2 regions of the Paenibacillus sp. P2(2022) genome follow, and region 2 is predicted to be linked to the other one. Evidence: riboswitches for the same ligand, from Rfam matches in the RefSeq annotation. Region 2 holds a riboswitch; the other holds the start of a gene.
What was found. Region 2 has a riboswitch for cyclic di-GMP ahead of MMB75_RS23530 (collagen binding domain-containing protein). Riboswitches for the same ligand answer to the same signal wherever they lie in the genome.

Region 1 (12,006 bases), on a different contig from region 2:
AGGCCGTAGCCAGGATCAGATTGATTAGCCGTACTGAACTGTCTTCCGGTCTGAGCAGTGAAATAAAGGAATAGGACAGTACAATGGCTACCAAAGTACCTAACAACTTCAGCAGAACCGCCGTACCCAATAGTTCGTGCTCATCCTTGGGGTGTTTGACAAGATCGCGTACTAATATAGAATCAAAGCCAAGGGTCGTGAAAATCAGGAACATCCCGAAAAAGGATTCCGCATAATTCCATTTTCCCAGTTCCTCTGGTCCCAACACTCTCGCCATGATGATGCTGACTGCCAGCCCGAACACCATGCGAATCATTTTGTCACCGAATAGCCAGGATGTATTCACCAGCAAGCTTCTGCGCGGTTTGGCACGTTTCTTGACTAATGTCATAGGTTCTACTCCATCTTGAAAAATGACCTTAAACATTGCTTTATGATCTGTTGATCTGTCATACAGCTGAAATCATGTACAACGAAGAGACCCCCCGGCCAGGCGGGCGGCCTCTCCACCTCTTACACGACGACAGAAGCTTCAACTGCAGCCTGCCTTTTTACACGCTCCAAGTCTGCATCCACCATCATACGAACGAGCTGGTCGAAGCCGACTTCCAATCGCCAGCCCAGCTTTTCTTTCGCCTTGGCACAATCGCCAAGCAATAGATCTACCTCTGCCGGTCGAACAAATTGCGGATCAATCACGACATAATCTTCGTAATTTAAACCTGCATGAGAAAAAGCAATTTGCAGCAGTTCACGCACAGAATGCATTTCTCCTGTAGAAATCACGTAATCATCTGGTCGATCCTGCTGAAGCATCAGCCACATCGCCTTTACATAATCCCCTGCAAAACCCCAGTCTCGCAGTGAATCCAAATTCCCCATGCGCAGCTCCTGCTGCAATCCCAGCTTGATACGAGCTACTGCATCCGACACTTTGCGTGTTACAAACTCCAGCCCTCGGCGAGGTGATTCGTGATTGAACAAAATACCGGAGCAAGCAAACATATCAAAGCTTTCGCGGTAGTTGACTGTAATCCAATGGCCGTACACCTTGGCTACACCATAAGGACTACGTGGGTAAAATGGGGTCGTTTCTGTCTGCGGCGTCTCCAGTACCTTACCGAACATCTCGCTGCTTGAAGCCTGATAAAAGCGTGCATCCGGCTTGGCAATTCGAACCGCCTCCAGCATATTGGTAACAGATAATGCTGTGATTTGCCCTGTAGCCAAGGGCTGCGGCCATGAGGCCGCTACAAAGGATTGAGCAGCCAAGTTATAGACCTCATCCGGGTCGGACTGACGGACGGCTTCGATCAGCGAAGCCAGATCGGTCATATCACCGGAAAGCCAGTGAATGTCATTCTGGATATGCGCTACATTTTCAAAGTTCGGTGTGCTGGTTCGTCTGCGCACCCCGTACACCTCATAATCCTTGGACAGCAGCAACTCAGCCAGATAAGACCCGTCTTGTCCGGTAATCCCAGTGATCAGCGCTTTTTTCATTCCAATTCCCCCACCGTTATTTATTGTTCAACCAGATCCAGACCTTGAAATGCCTGGTATACAGACCTTAATCCTTCTTCTAGTGAAATACGCGCCGACCAGCCCAGCCCGGAAATCCGGGATACATCTACCAACTTACGCGGCGTTCCGTCAGGAACGGATGTATTAAAAGTAATTTCGCCCTCAAAGCCGACTACATTTTTGACTCGTTCAGCCAGCTCACGGATGGAAATATCCTCACCCACACCGATATTTACAATCTCATTTCCCTCATAGTTATTCATCAGAAATAGACAAGCATCAGCCAAATCATCCGAATGAAGAAATTCTCGCCGAGGCGTACCGGAGCCCCACACTTCTACAGTCGGAGATTGATTCAGCTTAGCCTCATGAAACTTGCGGATCAGCGCAGGCAGCACATGAGAGGTTTGGAGATCAAAATTGTCGCCCGGACCATATAAATTCGTAGGCATCACCGAAATAAAACGGGTTCCATACTGACGGTTGTAGGACTGACACATTGTAATCCCGGCAATTTTAGCAACCGCATAGGCCTCATTGGTAGGCTCAAGCTCACCTGTAAGCAGATATTCTTCTCGCAACGGCTGTGGAGCAAATTTGGGATAGATACAGGTAGAGCCTAGAAATAACAGCTTACTTACATTCTTCCGGTATGCCGCATCAATCACATTTGTTTGTATAAGTAGATTGTCACGGATAAAATCGGCCGGATATTCGTTATTCGCCAAAATCCCGCCTACCTTGGCTGCTGCTAGAAATACATAATCCACGGGCTCTGTATCAAAAAAATGATCTACGGCCTCTTTATTGCGCAGATCCAGCTCACGGCTTGTGCGAGTAATAATATGACGATATCCCGCTTTCTGAAGCGCTCGAACAATAGCGGAACCCACCAGCCCATTGTGTCCTGCCACATAGATGTTAGAATGTAGCTCCATCCTTCTCTCCTACCCCTCTTTATTAAAATTGACTTTAATAAGCATCCTTGGAGCCCAGCAGCACACGAAATGTTTTCAGCATGATGATCATATCCGTGCGGAAACTGCGTCTAGATATGTACTCCAAATCCAGTTCTACCATCTGGTCAAAGCTTAGATGATTGCGACCGCTGATCTGCCATAGTCCGGTGCAGCCCGGTGTAACCGTCAGACGCAGCTTATCCCTCATGGTGTAATCATGGACTTCTCTTGGCAATGGGGGTCTGGGTCCTACAAGGCTCATATGCCCACGCAGTACATTGAAGAGTTGCGGTAGTTCGTCGATGCTCGTTCTGCGAAGAAAGCGACCCACACGGGTAATTCGGGGATCGTCCCGCATTTTGAACATCGCACCCTCAATTTCATTTTCCACCAGCAATGCAGACAATCTGGCTTCGGCATCAGACACCATGGAACGAAATTTGATCATGCGAAACGGTCGCTCATGTTTACCGATACGTATTTGATAAAATAATGCACTTCCTTTGGGGTCCTCCAGCTTGATCAACAAAATGACGAGCAGAAATACCGGGCACAGTACGATGATTCCAATAAAAGACAGGATAATGTCCATACTTCGCTTCACGAACGGATATACGCTCCATCCTTGTCGTCGTTCAAGCCCATGAGCGACCGAATATACATCTACTGACGCGCCCAGCACTTTGGCCTCGTTCGAGCGGGAAGAAGACACGTCTCATCACCTCACTCCTTATTTATAAATATTATTTATTCATTGTTAAAAGAATTTTATATACTTTTATTTTCCCCGATTTATTCATGTCAGATTGCGTTCCTCCATACCACGCTCGGCGCGACGCTTCACGTTATTGAGCACTACACCCAGAATGCGCGCCTTAACTCTTTCTAAATTTGCCTTCGCCTTCTTAACGACATCCTTTTTGACCTTCCCTGCCTGTACTACCAAAATGACACCATCACACATGGCACTTACAATGAGGCCATCCGGAAAAGGCAGCAGGGGTGGCGTATCCATCAGAATCACGTCATAATGTTCTTTTAGCTCAACTAGTAGAGCCTTCATTCTACGGGAACTGAGCATCTCGGACGGATTGGGTGGATTCGGTCCAGCTGTGATTGCATGCAGATGATCAATCCCGGTTTCCTGAACCACATCCTGCCATGTCTGTTGATTGGCAAGTACCCGTGTCAGCCCTGTATGATTGCGCAAACCAAACATATGATGCAAGGAGGACCGACGCAGATCCATATCCATAACCAGCACCTTTTTTCCCTCTTGCGCATAGGTTACAGCCAAATTGCTAATCGTGACTGTTCTGCCTTCACCCGCCTGAGCGGACGCCACCATCATCACCTCAATCGGCTCGTCTATAGAAGAAAACTGGATGTTAGTGCGAAGCATGCGGTACTCCTCCGACACGGAAGACTGAGCATGCAAGGATGTAACGAGCTGATTATTGATTAATCGCGGCATATTGTCCCTCACCTACCTGTTTAGGAGTTGTAGTAGAGCTGTCAGAGCGTCTATCTTCTTTTTTCATTTTTGTAATCAGGGATAGGGTAGGCAGACCGAGTTCTTTTTCAATATCCTCCTCATTTTTAAATGTATCATCCAATACCTCCAGCAAAAACGCCAAGCCTATGCCCAGTAATAAAGAAATGGTAAAAGCAATAAAAATTTGTATGGCGGGATTATTGTTCACGGGAACTGCTGGGTCATTCAGACTGGCTTCGCTTAGGATGGTGACATTGTCCATTTTCATGATAGAGGGGATTTGCCGTTTAAATACTTTGGCTACCGCATTGACGGTTTTCACAGCCTTCGTATACGATAAGTCGCGGACTGTAACATCCATGACCTGTGAATCACCTGCGGTGTTTACTCTTAATTTTTGCGCCAAAGCTGACGGAGTAACCTTAAGATCGGGGAAGCTGGCGACCACCTGATCCATAATCGCCGAGGAGATCATAATTTGCTTATAGGAGTTCGTTAGAGCTATATTGGTTTGCACCACACTGTAATCGACGACACCTGCACGGTCCGGTCGTGGCGTCTGATTAATAATGAGCTTGGCGGTAGCTTCATAAACCTGCGGGGTAAAATATACATTTTTTATGCCTACTACAGTACACACCAGCAGTACAATGCTACCAATCAACCACATTCTTTTGCGGATCAAACGGATGTACTCTTTCAACTGCACAAGACCAGTCCTCCCTGCTTGACTTGTTTTCGATGAATAACGCTTGTACTGATCCTCTGCATGACGGGGAAAAGAACGATGCATGACCCTCTAATCTATAGTAAAATGTTGTATAATAGCGCATAGAAGGTCTAGCCAGCGAATAAGCACACAATGCTCAATCATCGTTGGCCTCTTAAGGGTATATAAATGAAGATATAAGTGAAAACTATGAAATAAGGATACGTTATGTAACTTACATAATTAATTTATGATACAAATTGTATCTTGTCAAGCGCAAAATTGCTTTTCTTACCTTTCTTAACCTTGCCTTCAGGAGGAAAAACAGATGAATTATGGAACCCGCATCGCTGAATTACGAGAACATAAGGGATTAAAACAAGAGGAATTAGCGCAATCCCTCGGAATTACGCGGGCGGCTCTTTCTCACTATGAAAAAAATAGACGCAAGCCAGACTTTGAGACCCTGACCAAGCTCGCTGATATTTTCGAGGTAACCATCGATTATTTGGTGGGACGTACGAGCCACCCGACAGCCATATTGGATTCAGATGTGAGGGAATTTGTGGATCAGCTTGAACTGTCAGACGAGGATATCCTGCAACGTTTTAACCTGACGATTGACGGACGCACCTTGTCTGAGGAAGAAGCCAAACGTTTTATCGCGTTTGTTCGAATGGAACGAATGATGGAATAAAGAAAGCGCCGCTGCTTGATGTTTGGCTTAAGTAGGACCAGCAACCGAAAATTACACGCGCTTGTCCTTCTGGCACTTAGTTCTATCAGCGTCGCCCTCCAGCCATTCTGGTGTCGTGATACCACATTGGAGCAAAATGTTCCGGATGTCCAAGTGGATGGCTGCTTTGCCTGCTTTCCGTGCGTTGTCTCGAAGAAGAGGGCCATTCCCCCCTAATTCTGTTTCCTTGTTCATTCAGCACTAACCTCACTTTATTAGTCTTGGTCGCCGGAAAGAAAGAGATTCCCTACAAACCATGTATGTATAGTCATGAACAAAACTATTATATATGAATACATACCTGCAATGTTGTCGTCTTATGACGAGAATATTAAAGGATTTTCTTATTTTTTTCTCCATTATACGTAAAGTATTGGCAATTCAGAACGATTTACAAATAAAAAAGAACCTGTCAGGTCCTATTTTCTCCTGATAGGTTCTTTTTTGCTTTCTTTCGGAATGGTGTTAGATATTCATTAGGTAAGGTCCTACATGCATTCCGGTGTAACTAAGCGACCTCGGCTGCCTGAGAAACCTGAGTACCTCCGGTCGCTCGGACTTTGTAGACGTAATGACTTCCAGCTTTTACAGTGCGGTCCGTATACGTGCTTCCTTCTACTTGCGAGGCAATCACCTGATAGGCACCGTCTGTCCGGTCAGCACGCAGCACATCATAGGAAGATATGCCTTCTGCTTGAAGCCAATTAATCTTTACCACCCCATCCTGAATAGAGGCTGCTTTCACCTCAGTTGGGGCAGAGGCCGTGGTTTGATCTGTACTTTTTAATTCCAAAATATATTGTACCGATTCGCCAGGGCCCAGCTTTTCTTCAAAATCAAGGGCAGGAGAAGCCTTCAGCCCTGATATGGAACGCTGCGCCTGACTGTAGGTGGAACCCGCCCCAAAACGTTCCCCCGTGTACAAGCCAGCTTTCGGCATCGTCACCCGTACACGAACGGTCTGCGTAGTGGATTCGAAGTTCACTAGGTTCACCAGCAATTTGTTCGAGGTAGCGCCGCTACCTGCCAGCGGTTTAAGCTTGGACGTATCCACCGCGCGAACATAGACCATCTTGTCCTTGGTCTCCTCTGGATTCAACATTGTATAAGTCAGCGGTTTACCATGCGTGGCATAGGCTAGACTCAAGCGTCTCATAATCTTAACGCGAGTGTCCTGTCCTTGCCCAAACGGATAGATTTCCGTGTTAGCCGGGTTGTGACTTTGCAGATCAAAACCCGTTTTAAACAGTGTGTAATCCTTATAAAAAGCAGCGTGCTGGATAAACATATCGGCAAACCCGATTTGCGATCGCATAATCCGATCGAATGCAGCTGCTTGTGGCTGACTAGCCCCGTAATCAGGATTGTCTCGATGCGTATCGTTAGTACCGAACTCTGTGTTTAGCATCTTTTTCGCCAGTCCGTTGCTCGAACCACCGAAGGTTTTCAAATTCTGAACGAAGCTGCCCCCGCCCTCTTCATTATACGATTCACCGTAGGCGTGTCCGTTGGTCAGGTCGGTGACTTCCTCTAGCTGTTTACGCTGCGCTGGGTCCCGTTCCCATCCATCCGGATCACCGCATTTTTGCGTACCTCCGGTTTGATTTTTGCACGCCTTGGTAGAGTATGTCGGCCAGTAGGCCCAACCCGGCGCTACGGTTTTGAGATGCGGTGCCAATTGCTTGCCTTCCGTATTCAACCATTTAGCCACAGCCAGGTCTACCGCCTTGGAGCGATTAAACAATCCAGGTTCGTTATCTACTTCATAATATTGAAGGTATGAACCGTATTTTTTTACATAATCACGCAACTTTTGCTTGGCCGTCTCTGGCAGAGTACCATCTTTTTGCAGCTTAATATCACCTGTGTATAGATACAAAGCAGACGATTGCATATTATACTGCTTTAACGTTTGATAGTAATCATCCACGTCTGTGCATGCCTTCCCTACATTACTGGCACAGGTTACCCTCATGACGTTGCCGCTATAAGCAATTCCCAGCCATTTGAGAACGTATGGTAGATGCTTAACTGCACCCTGATCATAATAAAATTCTTTATTATTCACATTCGTACCAGTCATTATATATTTCCCATGTACCGGTTCGGCCGCAGGGGAAGCTAACGTCTCCAAGCTCAAGTCATCCCAAGTCCACCACACATTTTTATCTTCCGCAGAGGAGCAGTATAGGCAGCGCGCTGTCTTTAGCTTGAGTACGTTAACACCGCTTTGCAATTGTTCTTTGGGGATATACAGCTCGTAGTTGTTTTTGAAATTATAGGTACTCCCAGTACCGGATACCCCGGCAATCTGAATGATTCCGGACAGCTGATGATTTGAGAAGACAGCCATCTGCGGCACAGCTTTGCCCGCATCCAAAATCCGAACACGGAATATCATACCATTGGGAGGAACCTGATTCAGCTTATATTGAAGTGTTAGTTCTGGATTTGTGGATGCATTCAAACCGGGAGGAATATCTCCACTGCTGAGCAATACCGGAACTGTTGTACTCTCTGCTTCCGACAACGCCGAAAATGCTGCTTTAGCAGATGATTCGGAAGAAGCTGATGCTGCAGAAATATCGATATTATCCCTACCGACCACTCCTTTAAATTCCGCTGAGGAGTCATCCCTCTGACCCAGCTTCCATACTGGACTGGCCGCCGCTACCTTATCTGTCTGCAATTCTACACTTTTTGAAGGCGTGTATATAAACCAAGCGATCATGGCTAGAACTGCGACCCCTAGTAATCCGGATAATACGACCGTATACCTATGGGTCAACCATTTTTTCATCATATGATACACCCTCTCTCCTCAAAATTTTTGACCGGGAAAGAGTATCTATCAAGGAAGAAACAAAGCGTTTCCGGGAACCACCGCTTTCGCTTCATGCTGACTTTCCCACATCAGACGTGCCATCGCATCGCCTTTTTCATCATAGTATTCCACTTTTAGATCTACCATTTTACCTGCTTCCAAAGCAATACTGCCTTTTCGCTCTGTCCAGCTTTGTTTGAACCAACTATCGATCACTAACTTGCCGTCTACCCATACACGAATACCATCATCGGATATGGTTGTGAACGTATAGGTCTCGCAGTATTGTGGCTTGATTTTACCCGTCCAGCGAACCGAGAACTGGTCGGCATTTACCTTTGGATCAGCAGCAATGGCGCGCCAGTTGTAGTCCAGCTTGCTGTCTGTACGGATCAAAACAGGACTGCCGCTCAAATTCATATTGTTGAAATATTCGCCCCGCAGCCCGTTCACATATACTTCATCAGGAACGGAAGGAGGAGTCGGAGTTGGAGGAGCAATCACTACTGGTGGAGCTGGGAGAGGCTCACTTTGTCCCTCATCCGGTAAGGTCGGTACATCTGTTCCAGGTTGTTGGATGGCCTCCAGCCCATTTTTCACATCATCCCGTGTCAAACTCTTCGCATCGTTCATATAATCCTGTATTTGAGTGGTTGTGTTATTCTCGGTCAGCATCTTGCCCCAAGTCATGGAATACACCCATTTTGGCTGAGCCTGCAACACCTCAGAACTAGGTATCTCACCGTGCTCGCCAATGGCAATCGGCTTATTCCGTGCCAACTCGAGCAGTCCTTCATAATGACTTTGCTTAAAATCATTGTTGTAGATGTCTACTGCCAAAATATCCACTTTGTCATCCCCCGGATATTTTGGGGTATACGGGACAGTGTAAGAATTGGGAGCATTGGGACTCCACACCCACAACAGATTGTTCAATTGATGCGTGTTAACAAAACGGTCGTACATGATATTCCATAGCTGATTGAAATTGTTTTTGTTTCCCCACCAGAACCAGTCACCATTCATTTCGTGGTAAGGTCTCCACAATACCGGAACCCCTGCATCACGAAGCTGCTTTAACGATACAGCGACCTTATCCAGATCGGCAATGAGGAGGTTATACTGCGTAGTGCCTGGCGTGACGTATTTATTGAACTCCGCCTGACTTACTTTGGCCTGCACATTGGCCCAAGTCAGCGGTCTACCCGGCAGCGCTTCATGAAAAGTCATCGTCACAATGCCACCTGCTCTGCTCCAACGAATAGCGCTATCGACGACATTTTTACGTTGTGCTGCTTCTGTAGCGTCAGATTGACCAGAGATGGCTCCCATCTCATAGCCGTGCAGACCCACATACGCCTGGCTGATTTTTTGGACCTTGTTGCTTAATTCATCTGGACTTTCCAAATAATCATGCTGACCAGTGACTGTTTTCTTTCCAGAGATGCTGAGTAAATAATTGTATAGTTCACGGGCCTGAGTACAAGCGTCCGAATTAACAGGTTGTAATGAAGCGGCATTCACCACAGACAGAGAATCACCAAATCCGACGGGAAACAAAGAAAAAATTATAACTACGGGGAGTACATGACGTATCAGTCGATACAGAGGAATAAAATTGAATCTCACTTTTGCTCTTCCTTTCGGTAGCCAGGCTGCCATCCTTACGGGAAGGCCCTTTAGCTTTGCGTACCTGCCTTTCGACAGGGCTGCGTTTATCGTTGGAAGGAGTTTGGATTCCTTCTTAACCTAAGTATCGACTTTTTTTTACCAAAATTTAATAGGTCATGTTCATGAATTTACAGGTTTTCGCCCAATTTCGACAGTTTGGGCTATAAATTTTCATCAAATCTTCTTTATTTCGTTTTTACGAAAACGATTATGAGATAAATTGATGACGGGCAATTTCATTCCAATCCATGCAAAAGCGTACAATATCCTCTTCAACCAACTCAGAGCCAGTCTGCACCTCTATAAAATCCACATCGGTTACAGCCAAAATACTATGCTTGGTTCCTTCAGGGATACGGACTACGTCACCGGCCTTCACTTTGTGCAGCTTCTCATTCAAAATAATTTCCGCTTCGCCGCTAATAATGGTCCAGATTTCGCTTCGTTTGAAGTGAAGCTGGTAGCTGATATTTTTACCTTTGTGTACGCGGATTCGTTTGGTCAGTACCTCATTACCCTCGTCATACTTTACATAGTCTACAACTCGATACTGCCCCCAACGACGTTCTTCATACATTGGACGCTGATCATGAGCCTTGAGCACTTCCTTGATGCGTGGGCTTTCTGCCTTATTGGTCACAAGAATACCATCTGGGCTAGCGGCTACAATCAGATCATTCGTTCCAATGATCGCTACCGGAATGTCCAGCTCATTAATAAGGCTTGTATTAACACAATCCTCCGTTACTACACCTCTGCCCACTTGCTGATTAGACATTTCTTCTGTGAGCGTATTCCAGGTGCCCAAATCCTTCCAAAAACCATCATAGGGAAGAACAACAATGTCTTTTTCCTTCTCGACTACTTCGTAGTCAAAGCTGATTTTTTCCAGAGACGCATATTGCTTTTGCATTTCTTCATAATTCAGCGGCAAACCCTTGGATGCCAGGATATCCAGCAAATAGCTTAATTTGAATGCAAAAACCCCGCAGTTCCATAGAGCATTGCGTTCAATCAGACGCTCCGCCTGCTCCCGGTCGGGTTTCTCTTGAAAATGGCTCACTTCGCGGTAGCCTGTGCTACCTTGAGTGGCATCATTTTTTGGAATAATATAACCGTATTTCTCTGAAGGATAGGAAGGGACAACCCCGATTAATGCAAGCTTGCCTTCACTCTCCTGAAGTGTATGTTCCAGTTGGGCAACGGAAGCAAAGAAAGCATCCTCTACATAAGGATCTACAGGCAATATAGCTATAATTTCATCAGGCGAAACACCCGCAATGGAATATAGATAAGTCGCTGTCAGCGCAATCGCAGGAAAGGTATCTCTGCGTTCCGGCTCAACTATGATGCGCGTATTCGGTCCGACCTGACTCTGGATCATTTCAACCTGCGCTCTCCCTGTCGCAATAAACGAGGATTCGGATAATCCGTTGTCTCCCAATTGTCTCCATACCCGCTGCACCATGGATTCCGAAATCCCTTCCGGGCTCTCCAGTACCTTCAAAAATTGTTTGGAACGGGAATCGTTGGATAACGGCCATAATCTTTTACCGGAACCACCAGACAAAAGTACGAGCTTCATAATTCTCCACTTCCTCTCTATAATGTGTGGGCGATCGGATGAGGCAAGGTTGAGTAGCCCGCTACGGGCTGGATTTGACCTTACGATCGCTGTTGGACTGGGATTCAAATCCATTCCTACGCTACTCAAAAATGCATCATATCGATCATACCTTGTGGTGCAAAAGGAACGACCGGACATTATTAAGTCCGGTCAGCCTGTAAAAAACGTTCGGGAGCTCGGCGTTTGCCTGCCTTGCTTGCAAGCTTCTAGCAATCGACGCTTCGTAACGCCTTACCAAGATTGCCTTCGACAACCGCAATGGCCTCTTTGCTCCGCAGGAGCAGCATAGTGTATCCACATAATAGGCTTGCTCCACAGGGGGCACCGCGGTACAGCGCATGGCGCCTTAATCGGAAGGAGCGGCTTCAACTGTGCCGCTCCTTCCGATACGCCCTTACTACTCCCATCCCCTAAGATGGGAGATTAAAAACCGTGACTCTATGCGGCAAAAGCAGCGAAGC
Region 2 (12,006 bases):
GGGTTCTGTAGCCTGCGACTCATACCCTTCCAAACCTTGGACATTAAAGCATCTAAAAAGCGGGCTTACGGCGCTTCATCTGAATGATGGACACACCGCAGCCCGCTTTTTTAGATCACTTCAATCTCTATTAAAATTCCTTTGGAAGCCAGGTTATCCAGGCACTCCTTCATATATTCGTCATCATGCTCCACATATGCGTCCGCGCCTGCCAGTTCCTCGCCTAGCTCCGCTTCCCAAGGTTCACACTGCTTACCACGATACAATGGCTGTTCCCATAGTGGATCAACATTGTATCCTCTGCTTTTCATTTCGTCCATAATGAGCTTATGATAGCGTACCAGCAGCATGGGGTGATAGTCGAACACATAATTCACTGTGGCGTGTGGCTTTCCCCACCCGTTCCCCCGCAGGGCACAACACTCACGATGTTGTCCCAACAGTTGGGGACGGGGGAGCTTGCCAATCAATTGTTCATGCCAAAGCCTCATGCTTCCACAACCTTATCTGTAGCTTTTTCTGTATTATTGGATTAGCATACGGATACCTGTCAGTACAATACCGATCAGGAAGCCTGTTACTGCGCCGTTAATACGTATCCACTGCAAATCCTGTCCCAGTTTGTCCTCCATCAGTGCAATCAGGGATTTGTTGTCCATTTTGTCTACATTTTCGCGCACCAGGTTACCAATCCGGCTATGATTGGCTTCCACGAGACTAGTAATTCCTTCCACGATTCGTGCATTAATTTTGTCCAGCAATTCGGTATTCCCTCTTAAATCAGCCAGCATCCGATCCAGTAACGGTAAAATGTAGGTCGGCACATAGTCTTCGTCTTCCATATAGTTCAATAAGCGGGTACGAAGCTCTTCCATTTTACCGAGCACGGACGCTTCGCCTTCCCAAGCTTCAATCAGGCTATCCTTCCAGCCGTTCAGCCCTTCCTGAACCGTATCCTTCGTTGCCAATCGGGTCACCTGTGTTCTTAGACCGTCGATCACTGCCAGACGGCGCGGATGCTCTTCCCTTTGCAGCTCTGCTACCTGATCCAGCAGGAAATGACGAATCATTTCACCCATGCGCTCTTCGTTCAGATAGCCGAGGAAGGCGTTCAAGGCAAATTGCATCAGCCCGCTCACCTGCAAACCACTGACAGCCTGCATCCCTAAGGTGCCAAGTGTATAGCCTGTTTCCGGTCGCAAAAGCCAGGATTCCGCCTGCTCCAGCGTGTAATCCAGTGCACGAATATCATAGCCCTTCTCACTGGATTGGCGGGCAAGCGCCTCCAGTAGTGGTCCGGCATCGATGTCCGTCACCTGTCGCTTGATCTCAGCCACGATAATCGGAGCCAATTCCGCGAGCGGGAGCGACTGGACGAGTCGCTTGGCGAGCACATCTATCGATGCTGCCGCTTCTGGTGTACGCAATCCTTTTTCCACACCGCCCAGCATCAGCTCCGCCAAACGAATGTCCGCGATTTTAGAAGCAATGCTGTCTTTGTTCAGCAAGTTATTTTCCACCGTATTCACCAATGCATTCGTGAGCTTGTCCCTATTTTTGGGGAGAAGCGCCGTATGTGGTATCGGGATGCCTAGCGGATGACGGAACAATGCTGTGACAGCGAACCAGTCTGCCAGTCCCCCTACAAGTCCTGCCTCAAAGGCTCCGGCTAACAAACGAGCCCAGCCATATTGCTGGAAGGGCACGGTGGCTGCAAAGCCTGCCCCTAGAATAACGAGCGACCAAGCCGCTGCGGTTTTCGTATTTTTGGGTTTTTCCATCCTGTAATCCTCCAAACTGACTATCGATAAGTTAAGCAACTATACATATATTACCCATCATATCATTGCCTGTGTAATTTCCAAAGTTGAGAGCACTTATAATTCAACACATAAGGACATTTTTTGCGTAATTTTTTATGCATATATCTCTCTTTTTTACATTCATGTTCGTGAACCAAATCACAACACTGGGTCCAAAATCTCATTTTCAATAATAAGCCTTACGAACCATTTTATCAGAACCAAGTCCTAAATTTCTTAAACCGAAAGGAGAAGTGAATGGAAAAGTTGAATGGGCATGTAAGATATTTTTTTCAACACTATCCTATATTTGACCCCAGAAAGGATTTGAATCCATGATGACCTCAGAATTCTTTCAACAATATTCGACCTTTTATACGGATAACCAGGTTGAATATCCATAAGAAGCGGGGCTTCTATAAAACTCACACACATAATTTGATATATAGACATATTTAATGTGATAAAATAAACTTTTATAAATAGTAAATCATGTTTAATCAGCCATTATATATTGGTAAATCAAACCAAGATAAGCTAGATAAAATTGCTTTTTTGTAAAGGAATTGAATATGACAACAGACCAAAAAAACACCGAGGGCCTCTGGAACGGCGAACCTGTCGTAATTGTGCGCACTCCCTCCGCTTTTGCCAAGCAATCCCTTTTATATATTCAGGAATTAGGCTATTTCCAAAAAACCTCTGATTTTACAATAGAAAGGAAAGAACTCACCTCCTTTTTGCTTGTTTTTACGCTGTCTGGTAAGGGAGAATTACTGTACCGGGACAAGAAGTATATTTTAAAGCCTCATGATTTGTTTTTTATTAATTGCGATGAATATTTACAATACAGCACCTCCGGTGATGAAGCCTGGGAGTTTATCAGCTTATACCTGTACGGCAACCTGATCGAACATTTTTATGAACAATTTGCCAAGCATAATAAACCGGTAATATCCCTGCACAATCCATATGTTATATTGGACAAGCTGCATGCTCTAATCTGCGGGCAGTCTGATCGAAGCCTTTCCGGCGAGCTGCTGACGTCCAGACTCATTGGTGAAATACTGACGTATATTTTGCAGCATCCTTATGATCATCGGTATGTAAATGCTGGAACGCTCAGCGAAGTACGTCAGGTGCAGCAGTATTTGGACCAGTCCTACTGTGAGCGAATTACGCTGGACTCGCTGGCAGACATGTTCAACCTAAACAAATTTAATCTTGCTAAAAATTTCAAAAAACAGATTGGATTTTCTCCAATTGATTATCTCATTAATGTCCGGATCACAGCCGCTCAGGGATGGCTTAAAACCAGTGACATATCCATTGTGGATATCGCAAGGTACGTTGGGATTCCCAATACGAGCCATTTTATCAACCTATTCAAGGAACATGTAGGGGAAACACCTCATTCCTTCCGTAAAAAATGGGGAAACCGCTCCAAATTGTAAATAGGAGGTCTCCTGTACTCCGTTTGATAGACGATAGACGCACAAGCTATTCAAGCTAATGGCAAAGCTGTCGAAAGACAGTGACGCAAAACTATAGGGCCTTCCTACTCGGATGGCAGCCAGTTACCAGGTGAACGAGCTTTTTATTATGCCTTTTTACATAGCTCCATCACAAAATTGCTATACCTCTCTCGAAGAAAAAACCTTGATCACTATGATCAAGGTTTTTTCTGTTGGGGTAGTCATGTCAACCTAGCATGCTGAATATACTAATTTCGAACTAGGAGGAGGGAAGGAAAACAATATAACACAACATAATCGCCGAAGCTTTCCATATTACGATGAATAGGAGAATCACTTGGAGCATGGGAACCAAAATAAATGTCATGATTATTGCCTTATTGCTCATTGTCCAAAGCTTTTTCAGCACCACACTGGCTTACGCAGATCCTCCTGCCCCTGAACTGCCGCACAGTGCTGTATCCGATCCTACAACCGTTACGGATGCTGTATATGCGGTCCCAAACCCTGAACCCCCTAAGGAGGTTCCGCCAAACACTGTCCCTTCCGTGCAAGGAGCAGCTCATTCAAAGTCTCAAAAGGAAGCAGCTCCCCAGAGTATACTAACGAAGTTGATTCTAACGGACGAAGCCGGACGTGTCATTGATGCGGTATATAATCCAGGTAGTACGTTCGACATTGGATCAGCCATCCAACTTGGCTATGAATGGGAGCTTCCTGACGATGCTTATAAAGCAGGGGATACCTTCACCTTTCACTTACCAGAACAGTTTGTCATCTACACTGATATCTCATCTCCGCTAGTGACTACAGACGGGACCGTGGGGTTCTTTACAGTAGATCGTCAGGGTAAGGTCATCATGACCTTTAACCAATATGTAGAGAACCATTCCCATATCAGCGGCAAACTGCAAATTAAAACCGAATTCACAAAAGAAACGGTGAAAGGCAGCACAGAAGTCATCATTGCGATTCCAATTAAAGGCGGGGTTCAAACGGTCATCGTAAATGTGAAACCCCAGTCAGGGCCAACTTTAAGCAAGCAAGGAAAAATAAATGGCACCCACCAGATCGACTGGGCCATTGATGTGAACAAACAGCTAAACACCGTTAAACACGCCCTCATTACCGATCCAACTCCTTCAGGACTGGAACTCGTGAGAGGCTCTATCCGACTCTATCATCTGCAAGTCAATATCGATGGCACGACCGTTGTCAAAGACCTAGTGAATGCGAGTAAATACGCCATTGAATCGGATCAAGCCGGGACCGGATTTGCAATTCGTTTTCAAGATGCTAGCATTAGCACTGCCTATCAGATCCAATACTCCACCCGCATTACTGGCAACGAAACTCGCTTTTCCAACACAGCGACGCTTTCAGGGGATGCGATAGATAACGTTGCTGCCACCGCTACAGTTCAGGTGGAGCGTGGTGAATTTTTGTCCAAAAAAGTTGAAAAGTATGATCATGCCACACAAACACTCTCGTGGGCCATAAGATATAACTTTGGCGAGACAAAAATCCCCGAAGCCAAAGCCCTTTTAATTGATCATTTCAACAAAACTCAAAAATTGCTGCCCGGTTCTTTGAAAGTATTTAAGGGAAATACACTGGAGGAGCTTCCATCGTGGGCGTACACCGTCATCCCGGTTGACTATCCCGACCGTAACGGCTTCAAACTTCAATTCAACTTCGACGTAGATTCAGCCTATACCATCCGATATCAGACCCAGGCTAGAGGCCGCGTCTATGAAGATGAAAAAATTACAAACATCATCACCACAGATGGAACCCAGAAGATCATATCGACGGAAATCACAAGCGGAGTTATGACTAAAATGTATGACACTCCCAATTACAACACGAAAGTCATACCTTGGGTGATCACCATTAATACAGACTCATACACCATGAAAAATATTGTCATTAAGGATGTGTTCCCTAATGGGGGCCTCGCCTTGTTGCCCGACACCCTGAAAATTCAAAGTGTTGACGGTACAACGGAACTACTCGCGCCCATGGATTATGAGCTAGTTCCACGATCAGCGGACTATAAACAAGGGTTTACACTTATTTTTCATAAAACGATTCAGAAAGCTTATACGATCAAATATTCAACTCTCTACAACAATGATTGGAAAACAGATACGACGAAGCCCGAATTTCGCAACAAATCCTTTATAGATTATCAGTATGAAAATGGTGAAACATCGTCGCATGAGGTGGAATGCCCGATCTGGCCGGACTTTATGACACAACGGAACGGGGCCAAGCAAGGAAGCTATGATGCGAGCTCCAAACTCATTACCTGGGATATTAAAGCCAACTATAATCGCAAGATCCTGAATCATGCGGAAGTGAGAGATGTCTTATTGCAAGGTCAGAGGTTACTGCCTGGCTCCGTAAAAGTATACGATATGACCTTGCTGGGATGGTGGGATGGCGTACAAAAAGGGGCTGAAATCCCGGCAGATCAATATACGACGATCCTCCCCACTGAGCAAAATGGTAATGAATTGCGTATCCAGTTCAAGAAGCCGATACAGACTCCGTACTGGATTACCTTTCAAGCTTCATTGGAAGGAGAATTGATTGAAAAGGAAATTCATAATCGCGCTCTTCTACTGGATGGACAAAAAACCGTCTCCGATTGGGCAGCCCAAGTTACGGTACCTCATGGCGGGGAATATGTGTCTAAGGCCGGCGCACAAAATGGAAATAAGATCGACTGGAGCATTCGTATCAATGAAGGACAATCACATGTGTCCAACGCTAAAATAGTCGATCAGCCTAGCAACAACCAAATCTTAATTGAAGATTCCTTTCATTTATACTCTGCAATCATGGCTGCCAATGGAAATACCACCAAGGGCACCGAATTAATCAAAAACCGAGATTACTGGCTTCACATCAAGACAGACACTCAGGGCCAGCAAACTTTTGAGCTTACTTTTGCCAAGGATATTTCCACTGCTTTTATTCTTGAATATCAATCGTTCATTCATGCTGAGGATAAAGCTAAGGTGAGCAACAAGGTTGCTTTTGCAGGAGATCGTTTGACGACAGAACTGCGGGAAACCAGTCAGGAAATCATCGTACGAACGTCTTCCGGCTCCGGTTCTGGTGGGGGCGTAACCGAAACCCTTGAGCTGACCAAGGTAGATCAGGATGCTCCCAACAGGGTACTGCCTGGCGCCCGGTTTGCGCTCTATGATAAGGGACAAAAAAGAGCACCGCTTATACAAACGACCAATGCGGAAGGCAAAATCATCTTTTCCTCCTTGCTTCATGACGATTACATTTTGGAAGAATTGGCAGCACCGGAGGGGTATGAAATAACAGAGGGTAAACTTGAGATCAGAATAGACGCAGCACTCCAACAAAGCTCTGGCATAAAGAAGGTTGTGATCACCAATCGTAAAGAAAAGAAAAACGAACCCGAAACACCTGTAGACCCAGGCACACCTACCCACCCAGAGCCGTCTCCCCCAGCGGGAGGCTCCGGAAAAAAACATGATAAAGATCCCGAGGTGCCCGTGACACCATCTATAACCGTTCCTCCGTCACTGCCAAGGCCTCCGGAAGGCATTGTCCCTCCACAGAAGGAACCCGCACCCACACCGCCACCAGCAGCCCGGGAGGAACCCAAAGCACTGCCTGAACCACCAGCCGTCATGCCTCATCAAGATCCGTCTCCTCCAGTGGAGCCGAACGACGAGCCCAAACCTAAAATCCGTCTCCATGATCCGGAGAAAGAGCCGGAGGAGCCACCTGCAGTGCATCAGTTGCCCCAAACAGGTGAAAGTAGCCCCGTTCCGTTTTATTTGGCAGGCATTGCCATGATTATAAGCGGCGTATTTTTGAAATTTAGACGGACAAACCAAAAATAAATGCAATCTACCTGCCCTGATCTTCCGTCTCATTCCCGGTTGGAATGAGACGGAAATGGGGCATTTTTTTCAAAGTATGTATCATCCGTACATTGCTTAGGGGAGATGAGGTTGCTGAATCTGCGTAAACTTTCCTATCTGTTTATTGGGTTGGGCTTACTCTTTATTTTGTTTCCTAAAGCGACCGAATGGAATGAGGAACGAGAACAACACAAGCTGTTACAAGCAGCGGAGTTATCACTAGAAAAAAGCAATTCGGTATTGCCTTCTAGTCTTGCAGACAGCTATGCTCGCTTGTCCACTCGGGTAGCGGAAGCTCCGGTTAGTGAGGCACGGCAACATACCTTTCCATCCCCCGCTCCCAATGCCAGCGTTAATGAACAAACTCCTATAGCCACTATTAGCATAAGTCGTATTGCTTTAAAGCTCCCTGTGTTGGAAGGCGCAACGAGGAAAAACATGAAATATGCGGCAGTACATATGCCGGAAACGGGAAAGCTGGGACAAGTGGGGAATGCTGCTATTGCTGCTCATCGAGCCCGTACTCCCGGACGTTTATTTAATCGTCTTCATGAACTGAAGATTGGAGATAAAATTATTGTTAACGCTCAAGGTAGCCAGTATATGTATAAAGTTTACAGCATAAAGGTAGTCGATCCAATGGACGTGTCTGTTCTGAAAAGCTTCAAAAACCATAAGCTGCTCACGCTAATTACATGCGACCCTCTCGTGAATCCCACCCATCGTCTCATTGTTCAAGCCAAGTTAAGCACCTAAACCTAGCTAAATCGCCCATTCCTATGGATAAAATAAATCAGGCGGGCTATTCCTGCTCGTTTACAGAAATACACCCGCCATAGTTCACATCATGCTTCAGTTGAATTCTTGGCAATCAGCTTGAAATCATCAAAGTGGAATCCTGGTGCAACAACACAGGTTACCAGCACAGGCTCATCCCCCAGCGGACGTGCCGTTTGCCATACTGTTCCTGGTACGAGTGCTTGTGGATGTTGTCCTGCCTCCACATCTGCACCAACGATAATGACCGTTTCTTCGCCAGGTTCTTCTCCGCTTCCACCCAATTTTAGCTCTATAGGACTTCCGCTATGGTATAGCCACAGCTCATCAGAATGGACCACATGCCACTCGGAGAACTCACCCGGATGCAGCAAGAAATACGTAGACGAAGCTGCAAAGCGCGGACCGGAATACACATCCGGCAGTACAGGCTTCGGAATTTGAAAATTGGCCTTCCACATCTCTTTGTACCAGCCGCCTTCTGGATGGGGCTCCATGCCCAATGCCGTGACTAGCGGTGAAATAGCTTTCGTCATTGTCTATCCTTCCTTTACCCTAAATTCCTTCTCCCCTACTGTAAAACATAGCGCTGCTTTTGTCACGTTTCTCCCTCTGCATGTCGAAGGTCAACAAACTATGTCAGATTTAATAACATTAAATTTGTGGATTCATACTCGTTTTCATCATATAAATAACAGTAAACTAGTAAAAATACATTCAAAAACATATTTCACGTAAAGTTTATTGACATAAAATCTTGTTTTTTATTGTAAGCTTATAGTATCATGAGAGAAATTTTGAAATTCTAATAGAGCTTAATCATGTCAGTCGTCTACTAAGCGATGTATTCAAGTCAAAAAAGGGGTGAGCTCTCTGATCCATTTTCGCAATGTCAACAAGCATTACGGTCACTTTCATGTACTTAAAGACATCAATCTTCAGATTAAGGAGGGCGAGGTCGTTGTCATCATCGGTCCCTCCGGCTCAGGTAAAAGCACCCTGCTTCGCTGCATCAATCGTCTGGAAACGATATCCGATGGGGAGCTAATCGTTAACGATGTCCCTGTGCATGACAAAAAGATTGATATTAACGCCTTCCGTCGCAATATCGGGATGGTATTCCAACATTTCAATCTGTATCCCCACAAAAAGGTGATTGAGAACATTGTACTGGCACCGATGAAGGTACTGGGCATCCCGAAAGAAGAAGCTATTCAAACAGCCCTCACCTATCTGAAGCGTGTCGGAATCGAGGAAAAGGCACAGAGCTACCCCGCCCAATTGTCCGGTGGACAGCAGCAGCGGGTGGCAATCGCCCGTGGACTCGCCATGAATCCGAAAATTATGCTGTTTGACGAGCCTACTTCAGCCCTGGACCCCGAAACCATCGGAGAGGTGCTGGATGTCATGCGCTCGCTTGCCCATCAGGGCATCACGATGGTCATCGTCACTCATGAAATGGGCTTTGCCCGTGAAGTGGCAGACCGCGTGATTTTTATGGACAAAGGACAGATCCTGGAAGACAGCCAACCTGCTGAGTTTTTTCAGAATCCGGGTGAAGAACGGGCTCGCCTGTTCCTGAGCCGTCTGATTCATCATTAAACAGACTATTAATGGAATAAAAATCGAAAGGGGATCATCTTGATGAGAAAAAGATTTCAGTGGAGTACTTTGGTGCTGGTTGCATTATCCTGTCTGCTCGTCTTGGCAGGCTGTGGAGGCAAGCAAGAAGCAACAACGCCAGGAAATGAGGCAGCAGCTTCCAACGGGCTGGAAGCCATCAAACAGCGTGGCAAGCTGGTCATTGGGGTGAAGTACGATACCAAGTTGTTCGGACTAAAAGACCCGGCTAGCGGGAAGGTCGAGGGCTTTGATATCGACATCGCCAAGGCTGTAGCCAAGCATATTTTTGGTGATGAAACCAAGCTTGAGCTCAAGGAAGTCACGTCCAAAACACGAATCACCTTACTGCAAAATGGGGACATCGACGCTATTATCGCCACGATGACCATTTCGGATGAACGCAAAAAACAGGTCGATTTCAGCGATGTCTACTTTAATGCAGGGCAATCCCTGCTTGTGAAAAAGGGAAGCCCGATCACAGGTCTGGAGTCCCTGACTCCCGATACCAAGGTACTCGCTGTTAAAGGCTCTACCTCCGCAAAAAATATCCGCGAAAAAGCGCCCAAAGCAACGATTTTAGAGTTTGAAAACTATCAGGATGCCTTCAACGCCCTCAAGGCAGGTAAAGGGCAAGCGCTGACGACCGATAACTCTATTCTGCTTGGCATGCAGCAGCAAGATCCGAATTATACCCTAGTAGGCGGGAACTTCACAGAGGAACCTTACGGTATCGCAGTGAAGAAGGGACAAACCGAACTGCTGCAAGCCATTAATGATACGATCAAGGAACTGAAAAGCAATGGTGAATACGATAAGCTGCATGAGCAATGGCTTGGGGTTAAACCCGAATAATGATCTTGTGAAGGAGCCGCGATTGCGTGCTCCTTCCTTTCTTAGCTCTGGATAAGGAGGTATACCCGTAGATGCTTACTTTTGATATCAACGTACTTCTCGATCATGGCGACCGTTTTAGAGAGGGCTTGCTTCATACCGTTCAAGCTAGTGTTATTGCCTTGATCGGAAGCTTTATTCTGGGCGCTATCATTGCCATCTTCCGAATTGCGCCTTTTAAATGGCTAAACTGGATCGGTACTGTCTATGTAGAGGTCATCCGCAATATTCCATTGCTGATTGTCGTACTGTTTTTTTATCTCGGTCTTCCCACTTTGGGCATCCCCTTGGATGGCTTTGTATCTGGAACGCTTGGATTGACTGTGTACACAGCCTCTTTCATTGCAGAAGCTATACGTGCCGGCATTCAATCTGTACCCAAAGGACAATTTGAAGCGGCAAGATCCTCCGGGTTGAATTACAACCAGACGATGATCAGCATTATTTTACCGCAAGCCATCAAAATTGTACTGCCTGCAATCGGCAACCAATTCATCAATCTGGTCAAAAACTCTTCCGTGCTGGCCATTGTGGCCGGACTGGATCTCATGTATTACTCGGATCTCATTAACTCGGATACCTTCCTGCCCATCACAGTCTATGCGATCACGGCACTGCTGTATCTTATATTGACGGTTCCGCTCAGCTTTCTTGTACTCTATATGGAGCGACGCCTGTCCAAAACATCCTAAGGAGGGAAGCCCGTATGGATTTCAGCGGATTGTTTGTATGGCCTAATGTGCGTTTTATACTGGAGGGCTTCCTGCTCACGCTGGAAGTTGCCATTTACTCTATCATATTCAGCTTCGCTCTTGGTATCGTATTCGGCATTCTGCGCTATACCCGCTTACCTGTGCTCTCACAGGTTGCAGCCTTTATCATTGATCTGATTCGCAATCTGCCCTTATTGCTCATTATTTTCTTCATCGGCATGGTTTTGCCATCCATCGGATTTTCAATTTCCCTCAAGTGGGCAGCCATTACAGGACTGTCAATCTTCGAGGGAGCCATGATCGCCGAGATTGTGCGCAGTGGTCTGAATTCGGTCCATAAAGGACAGGTGGAAGCCGCACGTTCCTCCGGTCTAAGCTATTCTCAAACCTTATGGCATATCATTCTGCCCCAAGCGCTTCGTCGCATGGTGCCCCCGATTGTCAGCCAGTTCATTTCCCTATTTAAGGATACGTCACTGGCTGTCATTATCAGTTTGCCGGAGCTGACGCATAACATTCAGATCGTCGGTGGGCAAAATCAATCCTTTGTCATTCCAGCTCTGCTGTTCGCTGCTTTCCTGTACTTTGCCGTTAATTACAGTATGTCACTGATTGCACGCAGGTTGGAGGTTCGTACACATTAAGGCTTGTGATACTCATCACGGTTGCCATTAGTTGGAGCGCTCTGTCAGCACAGCTTGTATCTTATCTATCAATCGTTTCACTGCTTCTCCCTGGTAACGGTCAGCTCGATAAATCAACTCTAGCTGACCTTGAGGCGCACCACGCAAAATAGGCACCGTGCAAAAAT

Region 1: it holds a riboswitch for cyclic di-GMP, as region 2 does, so the genes downstream of both, MMB75_RS14925 (glycosyl hydrolase) here and MMB75_RS23530 (collagen binding domain-containing protein) in region 2, are expected to answer to the same signal.

The regions. Positions count from the first base shown of each region.
Region 1 covers NZ_JAKWFI010000004.1:46,253-58,258, forward strand. The annotation lists gene MMB75_RS14885 (flippase) at 1-391, opposite strand, end outside; gene gmd (GDP-mannose 4,6-dehydratase) at 514-1,503, opposite strand; gene MMB75_RS14895 (GDP-L-fucose synthase family protein) at 1,524-2,462, opposite strand; gene MMB75_RS14900 (sugar transferase) at 2,497-3,195, opposite strand; gene MMB75_RS14905 (CpsD/CapB family tyrosine-protein kinase) at 3,280-3,957, opposite strand; gene MMB75_RS14910 (YveK family protein) at 3,938-4,687, opposite strand; gene MMB75_RS14915 (helix-turn-helix domain-containing protein) at 5,016-5,384, shown strand; gene MMB75_RS14920 (hypothetical protein) at 5,932-8,226, opposite strand; gene MMB75_RS14925 (glycosyl hydrolase) at 8,275-9,876, opposite strand; cyclic di-GMP riboswitch class I at 9,890-9,971, opposite strand; gene MMB75_RS14930 (sugar phosphate nucleotidyltransferase) at 10,127-11,503, opposite strand.
Region 2 covers NZ_JAKWFI010000012.1:25,746-37,751, reverse strand. The annotation lists gene MMB75_RS23550 (NAD(P)H-dependent oxidoreductase) at 1-11, shown strand, start outside; gene MMB75_RS23545 (TIGR02328 family protein) at 111-491, opposite strand; gene MMB75_RS23540 (DUF445 domain-containing protein) at 525-1,781, opposite strand; gene MMB75_RS23535 (AraC family transcriptional regulator) at 2,375-3,256, shown strand; cyclic di-GMP riboswitch class I at 3,307-3,387, shown strand; gene MMB75_RS23530 (collagen binding domain-containing protein) at 3,622-7,170, shown strand; gene MMB75_RS23525 (class D sortase) at 7,282-7,947, shown strand; gene MMB75_RS23520 (cupin domain-containing protein) at 8,037-8,504, opposite strand; gene MMB75_RS23515 (amino acid ABC transporter ATP-binding protein) at 8,833-9,570, shown strand; gene MMB75_RS23510 (transporter substrate-binding domain-containing protein) at 9,613-10,443, shown strand; gene MMB75_RS23505 (amino acid ABC transporter permease) at 10,515-11,174, shown strand; gene MMB75_RS23500 (amino acid ABC transporter permease) at 11,189-11,839, shown strand; gene MMB75_RS23495 (LysR family transcriptional regulator) at 11,867-12,006, opposite strand, start outside.